3 regions of the Kitasatospora sp. NPDC101183 genome follow, and region 3 is predicted to be linked to each of the others. Evidence: riboswitches for the same ligand, from Rfam matches in the RefSeq annotation. Region 3 holds a riboswitch; each other region holds the start of a gene.
What was found. A riboswitch is a leader RNA that binds a small molecule or an ion and turns the genes downstream of it on or off. The one in region 3 is predicted to bind cyclic di-AMP.
Positions count from the first base shown of each region.

Region 1 (4,877 bases), on a different contig from region 3:
CGAGGCGGGGGCGGGTGAGCTGGACGGGGACCATGGCTGCCGAGCCCACCCACGCGCGGATACGGTCGGAGCATGAACGACGAAGACCTGCGGATCGCCCCGCGCACCAGGGCCGCCGACCTGCTCGCCTGGTCGGACGGCCAGGGCCGCCCGCCGGTGGCCGAGGAGCCGCTGCGGGCGGTGCTGGCGCTGCTGGAGCTGGGCGGGGGCAGGATGCACGACGGCTGGCCCGAGCTGACCTCCACCGCGGTGGAGCACCTGCTGTACGAGCGGCTGCACCTGTACGTCCAACCCGCACCGGAGGAGGACCCGCTCGCGTACGGCGCGGCCGTCCTGCTGCTGGTCGACCACCAGCGGGCCGCGCGGCGGCTCAACGCCAAGCGCCAGGAGCGGCTGCACGCCGAGGCCGAGTGGCAGGGCGAGGTCGCCGCCGGGCTGCTGCGCCGCGCCGACCTGGTGACCTGGCCCCGGCTGCACGCCCTGCTGATGCACGCGCACGGGGTGGACGTGGCGGACGGGGGCGCGGTGCGCGACTGGCTGGCCGCCCTGGTGGAGCTGGGCGAGGAGGGGCGCTCGGCCGCGTACGAGGCGCTGGCGGAGGCCGGGTGGCTGGACGAGCAGGACGAGCGGGGCTGGGGCCCGGCCCGGGTGCTGTCCGTGGGCATGGCCACCGACGGCGCGCGCCGGCTGCTGGAGCACGGGCTGATGCGGCGCAGCTACCGCAACCTGGAGGAGCTGACGGCGCTGGGCCGGCCGATGCCGGAGGAGCTGACGGGGGACTTCGAGGAGCTGGAGGAGGCGGCGGCGCAGGCGGCGCTGGACCTGCTCGGGGAGTGGACGGTGCCGGGCCTGGCGCGGCTGCTGGTCGAGGAGTTCCCGGAGCTGGCGCCGGAGCCGGGCGCGGAGGAGATCGACGCGTACCTGGGGCGGTAGGACGGGCACGGAAGGGGCCCGCCGGGGCCCCTTCCGTGCCTACGTCCGTACGTCCGGACGTCCGTTACGGGTTGACGCCGCGCTGCTGGAGCCAGGACTCCGGGTCGACCGGGGCGCCGCCGCCGGGGCGGACCTCCAGGTGCAGGTGCGGGCCGGTGACGTTGCCGGTGGCGCCGACCTTGCCGATCTGCTGACCGCCGGTGACGCTGCCCGAGCCCTTGATGATCGAGGAGAGGTGGCAGTACCAGATCTCGGTGCCGTCGGGCAGGGTCTCGACGATGCGGTAGCCGTACGAGCCGGACCAGCCGGCCGAGGTGATGACGCCCTGGCCGATGGCCATGACCGGGGTGCCGGTGTCGGCGGCGAAGTCCAGGCCGGTGTGCAGGTGGGCCCAGTAGCGGGCGCTCTGGCCGTAGTGGGCGGAGAGGCGGTAGTCGGACTCGGCGACCGGCAGGGTGAGGGCGGCGGCCTTCTTGGCCTCGGCCTCCGCCGCGGCCTTCTTCGCCTCGGCCTCCTTGGCGGCGGCCTTGGCCTCCGCCTCCTTCGCGGCCTGGAGGCGGGCGGTCTCCTCGGCGGCGGTGCGCTGGCTGTCGGCCTGCTGCTGGATGCGGGCGGCGAGCGCGAGGCCGGGGTCGGCGGCGAGGGCGACCGGGGTCTCGTCGGGGGCCTCGACGGCGGGGGCGGCGGCCGGGGTCGCGGAGGCGAAGCCGGTGGCGCCCAGGGTGGCGGCGACGGCGGTGACGCCGAGCAGCGGGGAGGCCCCGCGGGTCTGACGCGGCATCCGGTGGCGGTTGGCCTCGGCCTCGGGGGCCGCGCCGAGGGGGCCGGTGCCGTCCGGCTCGAAGCCGTCGTGGCCGGGGTGACCGGGGTGGTCGAGCAGCTGGATTCCGGCTGCGGGGGTGTGCGTCGACGCCACGGGGGCGCGCTCCTTTCCTTCCCTCGCGCCTACCGGGTTAGCTGACGGGTTCGGAGCAGGAAGGTCTCCTACGGCCGGGCCGGAGCCCCGCCGATTCACCCCAAGGAACGTGGTTCCCCGGCTCCCTGACCTGCCCGGAGGCCGGTCGGCGGGATTAGGCGACGGCGCACGGTGCCGTCTGGGTACGGCGTTGACGACCGCGCTGCGTTATCAAACGTTAATCCGAGGAGGCTCTGATTCCAAGCCGTTCGTCCGGGACGAACGGGAAGCCCGTGAGGGGACGTCAACGAACGATCCCTCACGCGGGGCGCCGCACGCACGGCCCCGACTGAGTACCGGTACTCATGTGCGAGGGCCGGGGCGCCAGCATGCTGGGCGCCATGAGCGCACCGATGCAGAGCCGCACGACGGCCGCCTACTACATCCAGGCCGTCCTCTCCTTCGCGATCTCCGGCACGGCCCTCGCCGTCGGGATCGCCTACCTGCCCGTCGGGGGGTGGGTCCGCGCCTTCCTGGGGGTGGGCCTGCTCTACACCGTCACCTCCGCGTTCACGCTGGCCAAGGTGATCCGGGACCGGCAGGAGGCCGGCGACACCGTCGCCCGGGTCGACCAGGCGCGGCTGGAGAAGCTGCTGGCCGAGCACGACCCGTTCCAGGGGCCCTGACGGGGCCGTGTCGCCGACCGCTTGACGGCTAAGGCTATTAGCCTTAGCTTTATGGCTATCGGCAGCACGAACCCCGGAGCGAGGAGATTCCCCATGAACGGCACCGCCACCCCGGCCACCGGCCACCTCGACCTCCCCGGCGGCCGGATCGCCTACGACGACACCCGGCAGGGCGACGGCCTCCCCGTCGTCCTGCTCCCGGGGATGCTCGACAGCCGCACCGCCTACCGCCACCTCAGGCCGCTGCTCACCGCCGCCGGGCGGCGGGTCGTCACCATGGACCTGCGCGGCTTCGGCGAGAGCTCCATCGCCTGGGACGACTACTCCCCCGCCGCGATCGCCGGCGACGCCCTCGCCCTCCTCGACCACCTCGGCATCGAGCGGGCCGTCCTGGTCGGGCAGTCCTACACCGGCGCCACCGTCGTCCGGGCCGCGATCGACGCGCCGGAGCGGGTCGCCGGGATCGCGCTGATCGACGCCTTCGTGGAGAACCCGCCGAGCGGCCTGATGAAGGCCGTCATGACGGCGATGGGCGCGATGCTCGTCCACTGGCCCGCCTCCTGGGGCCTCTACCTGCGGAAGATGGCCTACCCGGGCCCCAAGCCGGCCGACTTCGACGCGTACGTGGACGGGCTGGTCGCCGCCCTGCGCACCCCCGGCCGCAAGGCCGCCACCCGGGGCCACGTCGGCGGGGACTCCGCGCCGGTGGGCTGGGCGGAGCAGGTCCGCTGCCCGGCGATCGTCCTGATGGGCTCCAAGGACCCCGACTTCCCGGACCCGGCGGCCGTCGCGCAGCGGCAGGCGGAGAAGCTGCGGGCGGAGAAGGTGATGATCGACGGGTCGGGGCACTACCCGATGGCCGACAACCCGCAGGCCGTCGCGGACGCCCTGCTGCCCTTCCTCGCCCGGCTCGCCTGAGCCCGCCCCCTCGGACGGAGAGAGACCCCCATGCCCCGCGTAGGACTGAACCCCGAGCAGGTCGTCGACCACGCCCTCGGCCTCATCGACGAGCAGGGCGCGGACGGGCTGACGCTCGCCGCCGTCGCCGCCCGGGCCGGCGTGGCCACGCCCTCGCTGTACAAGCACGTCAGCGGCGGCCTGACCGAGCTGCGGCGGCTGATCGCCGTCCGCGTCACCGGGGACCTCGCCGACCGGCTCGCGGAGGCGGCGGTCGGGCGCGGCGGGGACGAGGCCGTCGCGGCGGTGCTGCGCGCGTACCAGGCGTACGCCGTCGCGTACCCGCAGCGCTACCGCGCCCTGCCGCAGGCGCCGCAGCCCGACGAGGACCTCACCAGGGCGGCGACCCGGCTGGTCGGGGTGATCGTCGCGGTGCTGCGCGGGTACGGGCTGGACGGCTCGGAGGCGATCCACGCCGCCCGTACGGTGCGCTCGGCGGCCCACGGCTTCGCGGCGCTGAGCACCTCGGGCGCCTTCCAGCTCGCCGAGGACCTGACGCAGACGCACGAGCGCATCGTCACGGCGCTGACGACCGCGCTGCGGCACTGGCCGGGGGCGCACGGGTCGGCGTGAGGTCCGCCCCCCGGCGCGGGGAACAACGAGGGAACAATATGTGCCCCGTTTAGGGGCGCGCGAGGGGCGTGGGGTGGGAGTCGGGGCCGGGGGTTATGGGGTATGAAGAATCAGTGCCCCCCGCCGACGAGACCATCCGGACGACGCCGCGCAGCCCCATGCGGTGCGTGCGCCTGTTGCTCGGGTGCGGCAGCGCGGCCGAACTGCTGGGGACGGTGCTGGCCGAGGGGCCCGGCTGGATCACCGGGGAGGGCTCGGCGCTCTACCTCGTCGACGCGGGCGGGATGCTGCGGCTGACGGCCTCGCACGGGCTGCCCACGTGGGCGCACGAGCGGTACGGGGTCGTCGACCCCGCCGGGGACCTCCCGGCGGCGATGGCCCTGCGGTTACGCCGCCCGTACCTGATGAGCCCCGAGCACACCAGCGCCGACTACCCCAACCGCAACGCCGGGATGGGCACCGGCATGGTCGCCGTGGTCACCCTGCCGATGGTGGTGGACGAGCAGCCGGTCGGGGTGCTGGCCCTGGCACTGGCCCACCGGGGGACGGTCCCGCGCCGCGACCTGGACGTGCTGGAGACCATCGGCGAGGCCTGCGCCCACCGCCTCGCCCACCTCCTGGACCACGCGGACGTGCGCACCCTCCCGGCCCCCGGCGCGGGCGAGGGGCCCGCGCACCCGCTGGTCTCGCTCGCCGTCCGCGCCTCCGGGCACGGCGCCTTCGAGCGCGACCTCGTCACCGGCGAGAGCTACTGGGACGAGGCGGCCTTCCGCCTCGCCGGCCGGCCCGCCGACCCGGACGGCACGGCGCCGGACCTGGAGCGGATCGTCCAC
Region 1 covers NZ_JBIWOW010000010.1:22,604-27,480, forward strand. Annotated here, with positions in the region: gene ACIRRS_RS15845 (hypothetical protein) at 1-49, opposite strand, end outside; gene ACIRRS_RS15850 (hypothetical protein) at 73-933, shown strand; gene ACIRRS_RS15855 (M23 family metallopeptidase) at 998-1,849, opposite strand; cyclic di-AMP (ydaO/yuaA leader) riboswitch at 1,862-2,020, opposite strand; gene ACIRRS_RS15860 (YiaA/YiaB family inner membrane protein) at 2,230-2,514, shown strand; gene ACIRRS_RS15865 (alpha/beta fold hydrolase) at 2,608-3,432, shown strand; gene ACIRRS_RS15870 (TetR/AcrR family transcriptional regulator) at 3,463-4,044, shown strand; gene ACIRRS_RS15875 (SpoIIE family protein phosphatase) at 4,158-4,877, shown strand, end outside.
Region 1: another riboswitch for cyclic di-AMP. It lies ahead of ACIRRS_RS15855 (M23 family metallopeptidase); the one in region 3 lies ahead of ACIRRS_RS24710 (transglycosylase family protein).

Region 2 (4,877 bases), 200 kb from region 3:
GCGCGATGGGCCGCGAGCCCGCCCAGTCCGGCGAGATCCGCAAGGTCCGCATCGACGGCAAGACCAGCCGCCTCTCCACCGAGGGCTACGTCTACCTGCCGCCGCAGTACTTCCAGCCCGCCTACGCGAACCGGCAGTTCCCGGCCGTGATCGTCAGCACCGGCTTCCCGGGGATCGCCGAGAACCTGATCACCCGCTTCAACTACCCGGGCGCCGCGCTGAAGCTCCTCCAGGAGGGGCGGATGCAGCCGACCGTCATGGTGCTGGTGCGCCCCTCGCCGGCCCTGCCGCAGGACACCGAGTGCGAGGACGTCCCGAACGGGGCGCAGTCCGACACCTACTTCACCAAGGACGTCCCCTCGGCGATCCAGGCCAGCTACCGGGTCTCCACCGACCCGCAGGCCTGGGCGTTCATGGGCAACTCCACCGGCGGCTACTGCGCCCTCAAGCTGGCCATGCGCCACCCGGACGTCTTCCCGACGGCCGTCGCCCTCTCCGCGTACTACGACGCCCCGACCGACGACCCGACCACCGGGGACCTCTTCGGCGGCAGCGAGCAGCGCCGCAACGAGGCGAACCTGATGTGGCGGCTCAAGAACCTGCCGCAGCCGAAGGTCTCCGTGCTGCTCGCGGGCACCAAGAAGGGCGACGGGAACTACCGGCAGGAGACGGAGGCGTTCGTCGACGCGGTGCAGAGCCCGATGAAGGTCTCGTACAGCCTGCTGGAGAACGGCGGCCACAACTTCGAGACGTGGAGCGCGCTGCTGCCCTCCTCCCTGGAGTGGCTCTCGCAGCACCTCAAGGTGCCGGACACGGTGCCGGACCGGCCGGCCGCGCCCGTCACCGCCTGAACGGGGCGGACGAACGGCACCGGGGCCCGGGATCGGCGATCGATCCCGGGCCCCGGTGCGTGCGTACGAGCCGGGCGTACGGGCCGGGCGTACGGGCCGGGCGTACGGGCCGTCCGGACGGCCTCAGGCCTGCGGCTCCAGCGTCCCGGTGTGCAGCTGGCCGACGCGGCCGCCCTCGCCCTCGAAGGTCCAGAACGCCCGGACGGTGAGCCCGGCCAGGTCCATCACGTGGCTGACGGTGAGCCCGCTGCGCTCCGTCCAGCTCACGAAGTAGATGTCCGGTGCGACCTCGGCGACGTGCAGCGGCACGTCCTCCCACTGGCCCGCGGACTCGCCGAGCCCCTCCCAGCGCAGCCGCGTGCCGTCGGCCGAGTAGGTGTTGCGGAACGCCGCGCCGTTGTCGACCCGGAAGACGTAGGTACGGCCGGCGAAGGCGGGCAGGGACGCGGTCATGGCGGGGCGGCTCCTCGGTCGAGCTGGCGGGCTCTTGTGCACTGCGGAAGATGTCAGGCCTCCAATTTATCCGACGGGGCGCAGGAGGGAGGGCGTCCTTTCGCGGTACGGGTGCGGCGGTGTCCGTACGGGCCGGACGGCTGTGATCAACTCGCCCGCCACGCAGTGTGGTTGATCGACACCACTGTGAAGTGCGCGACAACCTGCCCCGGAGGGTTGTCCGCCCACGCACGGCCTGCCTAGCCTGCAAAGGTCGTCCGCCCCCGCGGACCCCGCCGCCGGGACGCCGAGTCCCGTCCACCCGCCGGCGGGCAGTCGAGCACCACCGTGGACGGGAGCGGGGGACCCAAGGTCAGTGCCCGGCCCTGCGCGCTCCCGCGTGCGGCCGCGGCTCGGGGTGAAGCCGCCTCCCACCGGCGGCCGGGCTTCCTCAGCCCGAACCCGACAGCTCACCTCGCAGGCGTCGCAGAGGACAGCCATGCACAAGCCTGCCCGGGCCCGCGCCCCGCGCCACGCCCTCCCCTCCCACCGCGGTCGCACCGCCGCCCTCGCCGCCACCGGCGCGCTCGCCATCGGCGGCGCCGGCCTGATCGGCCTCCCGGCCGCCACCGGCGCCCAGGCCGCGACCGCCCCGACCGTCACCCAGGACCGTCTGACCCCCGCCACGATGACCCCGGGCAAGGCGGCCACCGCCTCGCTCGCCCTGCACTCCTCCTCCTGCTTCACCGCGAAGACGGTGGGCGTGGGCGTGCGCGACGCCGCGGGCACCAACCTGGACTTCCCCGGCAACGCCTCCAACGTGCGGATCTGCCCGACCGGCACGACCTTCACCAGCGCGGCCCGCAGCCTGCCCGCCGGGACGTACACCCAGTTCGGCTTCTGGCAGGACCAGGCGGGCGCCTGGCACAACCTGGCCGCGCAGCAGCTCGTGGTCTCCGCGACGGCGACGCCGACCCCGGCTCCCACGCCGACCCCGACTCCCACGCCGAAGCCCACCGCGACCCCGTCCGCGAGCCCGTCCGCCACCCCGACCACGGCGCCCACCGCCGCGCCGACCTCCCCGGTGGCCGGTAAGTCCCTCACCTGGTCCGACGAGTTCAACGGCCCGATCGCCTGGGGCCAGCGCTGGGTCGGCGACAAGAGCAGCTCGTACAAGTACGGCAACCACAACCCCGGCGACAACAAGCTGGACTGGCTGAACAAGAACAACGTCACCGTCGCCAACGGCGTCGCCACCTTCACCGCGACCCCCGGCGGCCCGGCGCTGGAGAACGGCCAGCAGTCCTGGAACACCGGCTTCCTGACCACCGAGGGCTCCGCCGAGGGCTTCCAGGTCAAGACCGGCGACTACGCCGAGACCCGCGTCAAGCTCCCCGCCGGCACCGGCGCCTGGCCGGCCTTCTGGACGTGGAAGGACGGCAACGGGGAGATCGACTCCTTCGAGTACCACCCCGACAACCCGAACCTGCTCGAGCTGACCAACCACGTCAACCCGAGCAACCCCGAGTACTGGACGGACGCCAAGGCCGTCGCCAAGGACCAGTGGGTCACCATCGGCACGTACTACGGCGCCAACTCCGTGGACTGGTACGTCAACGGCGTGAAGGTCTTCTCGGACGGCAAGGGCGTGGGCGCCAACTGGTCGGCGTACCTGATCCTCAACCTGTCGGTGGGCGCGGGCAAGTACCACCCCGCGCCGCAGGGGAGCGCCCCGCTCACCTTCTCCGCCGACTACGTGCGGGTCTACCGCTAGAGGGGACCCGTCCAGGGGTTCCGTCCAGGGGTTCCGTCGGCCCGCAGGGTCAACGGGCGGCCGGATCGGCGACCGTGAGGTCGAACGGCTGCCCGTCCCCCTGCGGGTCCTCCGTGCTGCGCGCCTCCACCCGCCCGCCGACGACCGTGCCCGGGCGCAGCTCAGGGTCCAGGCGCACGGGCACCAGCGCCGTGGCGGTGCGCAGCGGCGGCAGCCCGGGCCCGAAGACGCAGCGCACCAGGCGGCCGTGGCGCAGCACCTCGCAGTCCGAGGGGAAGTACGGGCCCTGCGGGGTGACGCCCGGCGGCAGGACGACCAGGACGGTGACGGGGGAGGCCGTCGCCTCGGGGCCCCGGTTGGCGACGAAGGCGTGCACGGTGGTGGTGCCGCCGGGCGGGGCGGGGTCGGGGTCGATGCGGACGACCTCCAGCTTCGCCGGGGAGGCCGCGGGCGCGGCCCCCACGAGGGCCGCCACCACCGCCGTGACCCCCGCCACCACGATCGCCGTGGCGCCCCGTACCGCTGCGCGCACCATGCCCGCTCACCCTGCCCTCGCTCCGGCCGCCCGCTCCGGTCGCGGGCCGCGTCCGCACCAGGGTGGCGGAGCCGCCGCCGGGGCCCGGGCGCAACCCGCCGGGCGTCCGCCCGAACGGGGTACGGGAGTTGACGGACCGTCAGATATCCGGGGCGTCAGATATCCAGGGCGTCAGGTTATTCAGGGCGTCAGGTGGTCAGGTGGTCAGGGCGCCAGGACCTGCCCGAGGCGTGCGGCGATGCGGTGCATCACCGGGACGAGGGAGGCGGCGCCGGTCTGCTCCTCCAGTGCCCGGATGCGGGCCTCCGGGCCGGAGACGGACAGCGCGGTGGGCGTCGGCGCGCCCGGGACGGCGAGGGCGATGCAGCGTACGCCGATCTCCTGCTCCTGGTCGTCGACCACGTAGCCGCGCTCGCGCGCCTCGGCGAGCTGGTCCATCAGCTCCTGCGGGTCGGTGAGGGTGTACTCGGTGTGCGCGGGCAGGGGGTTGGGGCCCAGGACCGCGCGCGCCTCGTCCTCGGGGAGCTGGGCGAGCAGCGCCTTGCCGACGCCGGTGCAGTGGGGCTGCACCCGCCGCCCGACCTCGGTGAACATCCGCATGGAGCGCCGCGACTGCACCTGTCCGACGTACACGACCTCGCCGCCCTCCAGCACCGCCAGGTTGGCGGTCTCGCCGGTGGCCTCCATGAGCTCGGCGAGGTACGGGCGGGCCCAGCTGCCGAGCAGGCGGCCGGCGGTCTCGCCGAGGCGGATCAGCCGGGGGCCGAGGGTGTAGCGGCGGGCGGTGTCCTGGCGGACGTAGCCCTGCTGGACGAGGGTGCGTACGAGCCGGTGGATGGTGGGCATGGGCAGGCCCGAGGCGGTGGAGAGCTCGCTCAGCGTGGCCACGCCGCCGGAGTCGGCCAGCGCCTCCAGGAGCTGGAAGGCGCGTTCGACGGACTGGACGCCGCCGCTCGCGCGGTCGGTGCCGTTCGTCGATGCTGAGTCGGGGGTACGGGCCACCGGTGTTCCCTTCGCTGTCGGGGCGGAGTAGAGTCCCGGCGATCTTTCAACAAACCGTTGAAATTCTGTATCGCGGAAACTAGTCTCCACCTTACAGAATCGGACCCGCCGACAGACGGGTTCCGATCGCGGAAGTTCCCCGAGGGGGCTCCCACCGGGGCGCCCTCCGCCAGGCTCAACCGTCTTAGGAGTGTCCTGCTCATGGCTGCAGATCCCGTCGGCGCCTCCATCGTCGCTCCGGTCGTCACTGTCGCCGGTCCGCACGTCCACCGGGAGCAGGAGG
Region 2 covers NZ_JBIWOW010000017.1:4,400-9,276, forward strand. Annotated here, with positions in the region: gene ACIRRS_RS23880 (alpha/beta hydrolase) at 1-851, shown strand, start outside; gene ACIRRS_RS23885 (MoaF-related domain-containing protein) at 975-1,304, opposite strand; cyclic di-AMP (ydaO/yuaA leader) riboswitch at 1,618-1,782, shown strand; gene ACIRRS_RS23890 (hypothetical protein) at 1,783-3,057, shown strand; gene ACIRRS_RS23895 (hypothetical protein) at 3,107-3,592, opposite strand; gene ACIRRS_RS23900 (IclR family transcriptional regulator) at 3,797-4,594, opposite strand; gene aceB (malate synthase A) at 4,796-4,877, shown strand, end outside.
Region 2: another riboswitch for cyclic di-AMP. It lies ahead of ACIRRS_RS23890 (hypothetical protein); the one in region 3 lies ahead of ACIRRS_RS24710 (transglycosylase family protein).

Region 3 (4,877 bases):
CTCCTGACGGTGCGTAAACGGACATAGACGACTGAATCGTCGACATCTCCGCAACCGACCGTGAGCATTCCTCCGCCGATTGTTGATCTTCGAACGCCGGGAGTCGCACCACCGTGACCCTCCGTCAGGCCCGTTCGTCCACACATCCGGGCTGTGAAACATCTCACTCGTCACACCTGCAACGCCCGACCCCTGCGGTCGCGTCAAACACCTTCGGCCACGGGGGCGGGGCGCCGTGGCGTTTCGCCCGTTTTGCGGATGAACCTCCCCGGACGGTGCGGACGGGCGCACGGGCCCGGCGGCGCGCCCCCGGGACGCCCGTACGGCAGCCGACTGCGGGCCTGACGGGGCGATGTCCTACGATCTCCGGCATGAGCACCGCAGCCATTCCGGGCGCGCCACTGCCCGTCCGTACTCCAGGCTCCCGTGCGCGGGGGCGCCACCGCCGTCCCGAGCGCCCCGAGATCCCCTCCGGCAGCCCGGCCCTGGTGCTGGCCGTGCCCGCCACCGCCGGGCCCGAGTCCCGCTCGGTCGTCGAGGAACTGCTGTCGATCGTCCGCAGCGAGCAGAACGGCGTCCAGGCGGCGGTCGGCTACCTGTCCGGCGAGGGCACCGAGGCCGAGGGCGAGCGCACCGTCGCCGAACTGCTGGCCTCGGCCGCCGAGTCCGGCATGCCGGCGCCCGTCGTGGTGCCGCTGGTGCCGGGAGCGCACGACTTCCTGACCGAACTCCACGCCGCGGCCGCCGAGTACGGCGCCACCGTCACCGACGCGCTCGGCCCGCACCCGCTGCTGGCCGAGGCCGTGCACGTGCGACTGTCCGAGGCCGGGCTCGCCCGGGCCGACCGGGCGCGGCTGTTCGCCATCGCCACCGCCGCGGACGGGGTCGTGCTGACCGTCGTCGGCGGCGAGGAGGCGGCGGCCGCGGCCGGCATCACCGGTGTGCTGCTCGCCGCCCGCCTGGCCGTCCCGGTCGTCGCGGCCGCGCTGGACGTCCCCGGCTCGGTGGCCGGCGCCGTGAACCACCTGCGCGAGACCGGCTCCCAGCGGCCCGCCCTGGCCCCGCTGGTGATCGGCCCGGAGGCGGACTCCGAACTGCTCGCCACAGCGGCCGAGGAGACGGGCTGCCCGTCCGCCGCGCCGCTGGGCGCCTACCCGACGGTGGGGCAGCTGATCGCCTCCACCTACCTGGCCTCGCTGCCCGCGCCCACCGCGGAGGCCCTGGCCGAGGCCGCGGCGGCCTCGGAGCCGTCACAGGCGCCCCGGGGCGCCCACGCGGCCGTCCAGGCGCCCGTGGAGGGCTGACAGGGCGCACGCACGCCCCCGGAAGGGGCCCGCGACGGCTACGGCCGCCGCGGGCCCCTTCCGCATTTCCGTTTACCGCTTCCCCGCTTCCCTGGTTCCCCGCTCAGCCATGAAGGGCGTGATGTCCGTTCTGGTCTCTTTTGTCGACGAATACGGGAATTGATCCGGCGCCCGCATCGTGGACGCTTCCCCGCCCCGGCGGGCGCGCCCCCTGCGCGCTCCGACGCTCCGTCACCGCAGAACTGAGGCGGAGCCAGTTCCGGGAATTCGGCGTGACCTTGCCAATAAACGATCATTTCCGATCATGAAATGCGCTCATTCGGCTATTTTCTAAACCCCGTGATGCGCATCACAGCTATTTGCAGATTGAAGTTCCTTCTGCTTAACGTGCTCCCCGTTCGTGACCACACGGACCCAGTTCATCCGCGACGCCGAGTCCTGCCGTCGGATGTCCTGGCAGCGCGAAAACGCATCACGGCAGGAGCGGGGGAACCACAGGTAAGTCGCCCTCGGCCGCTCTTCGGAACGGCCCGGGGCTAGGGGTGAAGCCGCGCAGCGCGCGGCCGGGCAACTCCAGCCCGAATCCGACAGCTCACCTCGCAGGCGTGGGAGAGGACCGCGTCTTCATGCTGCCCACCAACGGCACCCGCCTGTCCAGCCGCACCCGTCGCGTGATCGCCACCCTCGGCGTCGCGGGCGTCGGCCTCACGATCCCCTGCCTCACCACCACCAGCGCCTCCGCCGCCTCCGTCGCGACCTGGGACAAGGTCGCCCAGTGCGAGAGCACCGGCAACTGGAGCATCAACACCGGCAACGGCTTCTACGGCGGCCTGCAGTTCACCTCCAGCACCTGGGCCGCCTTCGGCGGAACCTCGTACGCGCCGCAGGCCAACCAGGCCACCAAGGACCAGCAGATCGCCGTCGCCGAGAAGGTCCTCGCCTCGCAGGGCCCCGGCGCCTGGCCCGTCTGCTCCGTCCAGGCCGGTCTGACCAAGGGCGGCGCCGCCGCCTCCGTCGACACCTCGGCGGCCGCCAAGCCCGCCGCGAAGCCCGCCAAGCCGGCCGCCCCCGCGCAGTCGCAGTCGCAGGACCAGGCCGGCTCCGCCGCCTCCGGCACCTCGGGCAAGGGCGCCTGGGCCCAGAAGAAGGCCCAGCAGGCCCCGCAGGCCCCCGCCCAGCAGGCCCCCGCCCAGCAGGCCGCCCCGGCGCCGCAGGCCCAGGGCGACTACACCGTGGTCGAGGGCGACTGGCTGTCCACCATCGCGGACAAGCACAACGTCCAGGGCGGCTGGCAGCACCTGTACGACCTCAACCGCGCCACCCTGACCGAGGGCCCGGACGCCATCTACCCGGGCCAGAAGCTCAGCTTCGACGGCCAGGCCCAGGTCTCCGCCGCCCCCGCCGCCAAGTCCGGCTCGGACTTCGGCTGGTTCAACCGCTCGCAGAAGTCCGGCCAGCCCGCGAACGGCGGTGCCGTGAACGCCAAGCCGCTCGCCCAGGACCAGGCCGCCAAGCCGTCCAAGCAGGCCCCGGCCCAGCAGCAGGCGCAGCAGCCGGCCCAGACCGCGACCGGCAGCATGGCCGCCGCCGTCTCCTTCGCCCAGTCGAAGGTCGGCCAGGCCTACGTCTACGGCGGCACCGGCAACGGCGGCTGGGACTGCTCCGGCCTGACCCAGGCCGCGCTGCGCGCCGCGGGCGTCTCCGTCCCGCGCGTCGCCGCCGACCAGGCCGCCGCGAGCACCCACGTCTCGCTGGACAGCCTCCAGGCGGGCGACCTGCTGTTCTGGTCCAACAACGGCCAGGACTCGGGCGTCTACCACGTCGCCATCTACATCGGCGGCGGCAAGTACGTCGAGGCCGCGAACCCGTCCTCGGGCGTGCGCACGCAGACCGTCGCCAACTGGGCGCCGGACTTCGCCGGCCGCGTCTGACGCACCGGCGCGCGGGGCCTCCGGGAGTGCGCTCCCGGGGGCTTCGCGCATTCGCGTGGCCAAACCCCGGGCCAACGGGCATGCTGCTCTTCCGCACCCGAGGAGGAGTCACCATGGCCCAGGTCACCGTCACGCTCGACGCCAACCTCGCGATCGACGTGATGATGCTCTCCGGTACCAGGAACCCGCAGGACGCCGTCGAACTCGTCCTGCGCGACTACCTGGCACGTGGCCGGCGCACCGGGACCCGTACCGGCGAGGCCGCGGACGGCGACCGCCTGACGGCGGAGCGCCCGGCCGCGCAGGAGGGCTGAGAGAGCGCGAAGGGCCCCGGGGAGCAACCGCTCCCCGGGGCCCGCCCGTTCGGTCAGCGCGTGCGCGCGCCCGTGGACCCGCGCATCACCAGCTCCGGCTGGAACACGAACTCCCCGCGCTGGGCGGCGTTCCCGCCGACCTCCTCGAGCAGCGCGTCCACCGCCGCCGTGGCCATCGCCTCGACCGGCTGGCGGATCGTGGTCAGCGGCGGGTCGGTGAAGGCGATCAGCGGCGAGTCGTCGAAGCCGACCACCGAGACGTCCTGGGGCACCGACAACCCCCGCTGGCGCACGGCCCGGATCGCGCCGAGCGCCATCATGTCGCTGCCGCAGACGATCGCCGTGCAGCCCTTGTCGAGCAGCGCGCCGGCCGCCGCGTGCCCGCCCTCCACGCTGAACAGCGTGTGGTGGACGAGCCCCGCGGCCTCCTCGGCGCCCGTGCCGAGCACCTCGCGCAGCGCGGCCGTGAAACCCTCGACCTTGCGCAGCACGGGTACGTACCGCTGCTGGCCGGTCGCCAACCCGATGCGCTCGTGGCCGAGTTCGGCCAGGTGCTGGACGGCCATCCACATCGCGGCCCGGTCGTCGGGCGAGATGAACGGCGCGGCGATCCGCTCGCTGAAGCCGTTGATCAGCACGAACGGCACCCCGCGCCCGGCGAGGCGGGCGTAGCGGTCGTGGTCGGCGGTGGTGTCGGCGTGCAGCCCGGAGACGAAGACGATGCCCGCCACGCCCCGGTCGACCAGCATCTCCACCAGCTCGTCCTCGGTGGAGCCGCCGGGCGTCTGGGTGCACAGCACCGGGGTGAAGCCGTGGCGGCTGAGCACCTGCTCGATCACCTGCGCCAGCGCGGGGAAGATCGGGTTGCTCAGTTCGGGCGTGATCAGCCCGACGAGTCCGGCGCTGCGCTGGCGCAGCCGGGTCGGCCGCTCGTAGCCGAGCACGTCCAGGGCCGCCAGCACGGTCTGCCGGGTGGCGGCCGAGACGTTCGCCTTGCCGTTGAGTACGCGGGAGACGGTGGCTTCGCTGACCCCCGCCTGCGCCGCGATGTCTGAGAGTCGCGCCGTAGTCACGGGCCCAGAGCCTATTGCACCCACGTCAGACCGCCCACCAGCCGGTGCTGTCGGGGGCGAGCACCGTCTCGCCGCCGTCCACGACGAGGTCGGCGGAGCCGAGCAGCAGCTCGCCGGGGGCCGCGATGCGCACGGGCCGCCCGGTGGTGTTGGCGGTGCAGACGAAGCCGCCGCGGCGGAAGGCGAGCACGCCCTCGGGGGCGTCGAGCCACTCCACGGCGGTGCCGGCGCCGAGTTCGGGGCGGGAGCGGCGCA
Region 3 covers NZ_JBIWOW010000017.1:199,626-204,502, reverse strand. Annotated here, with positions in the region: gene ACIRRS_RS24715 (hypothetical protein) at 372-1,304, shown strand; cyclic di-AMP (ydaO/yuaA leader) riboswitch at 1,763-1,923, shown strand; gene ACIRRS_RS24710 (transglycosylase family protein) at 1,910-3,235, shown strand; gene ACIRRS_RS24705 (hypothetical protein) at 3,349-3,549, shown strand; gene ACIRRS_RS24700 (LacI family DNA-binding transcriptional regulator) at 3,603-4,622, opposite strand; gene ACIRRS_RS24695 (glycoside hydrolase family 13 protein) at 4,648-4,877, opposite strand, start outside.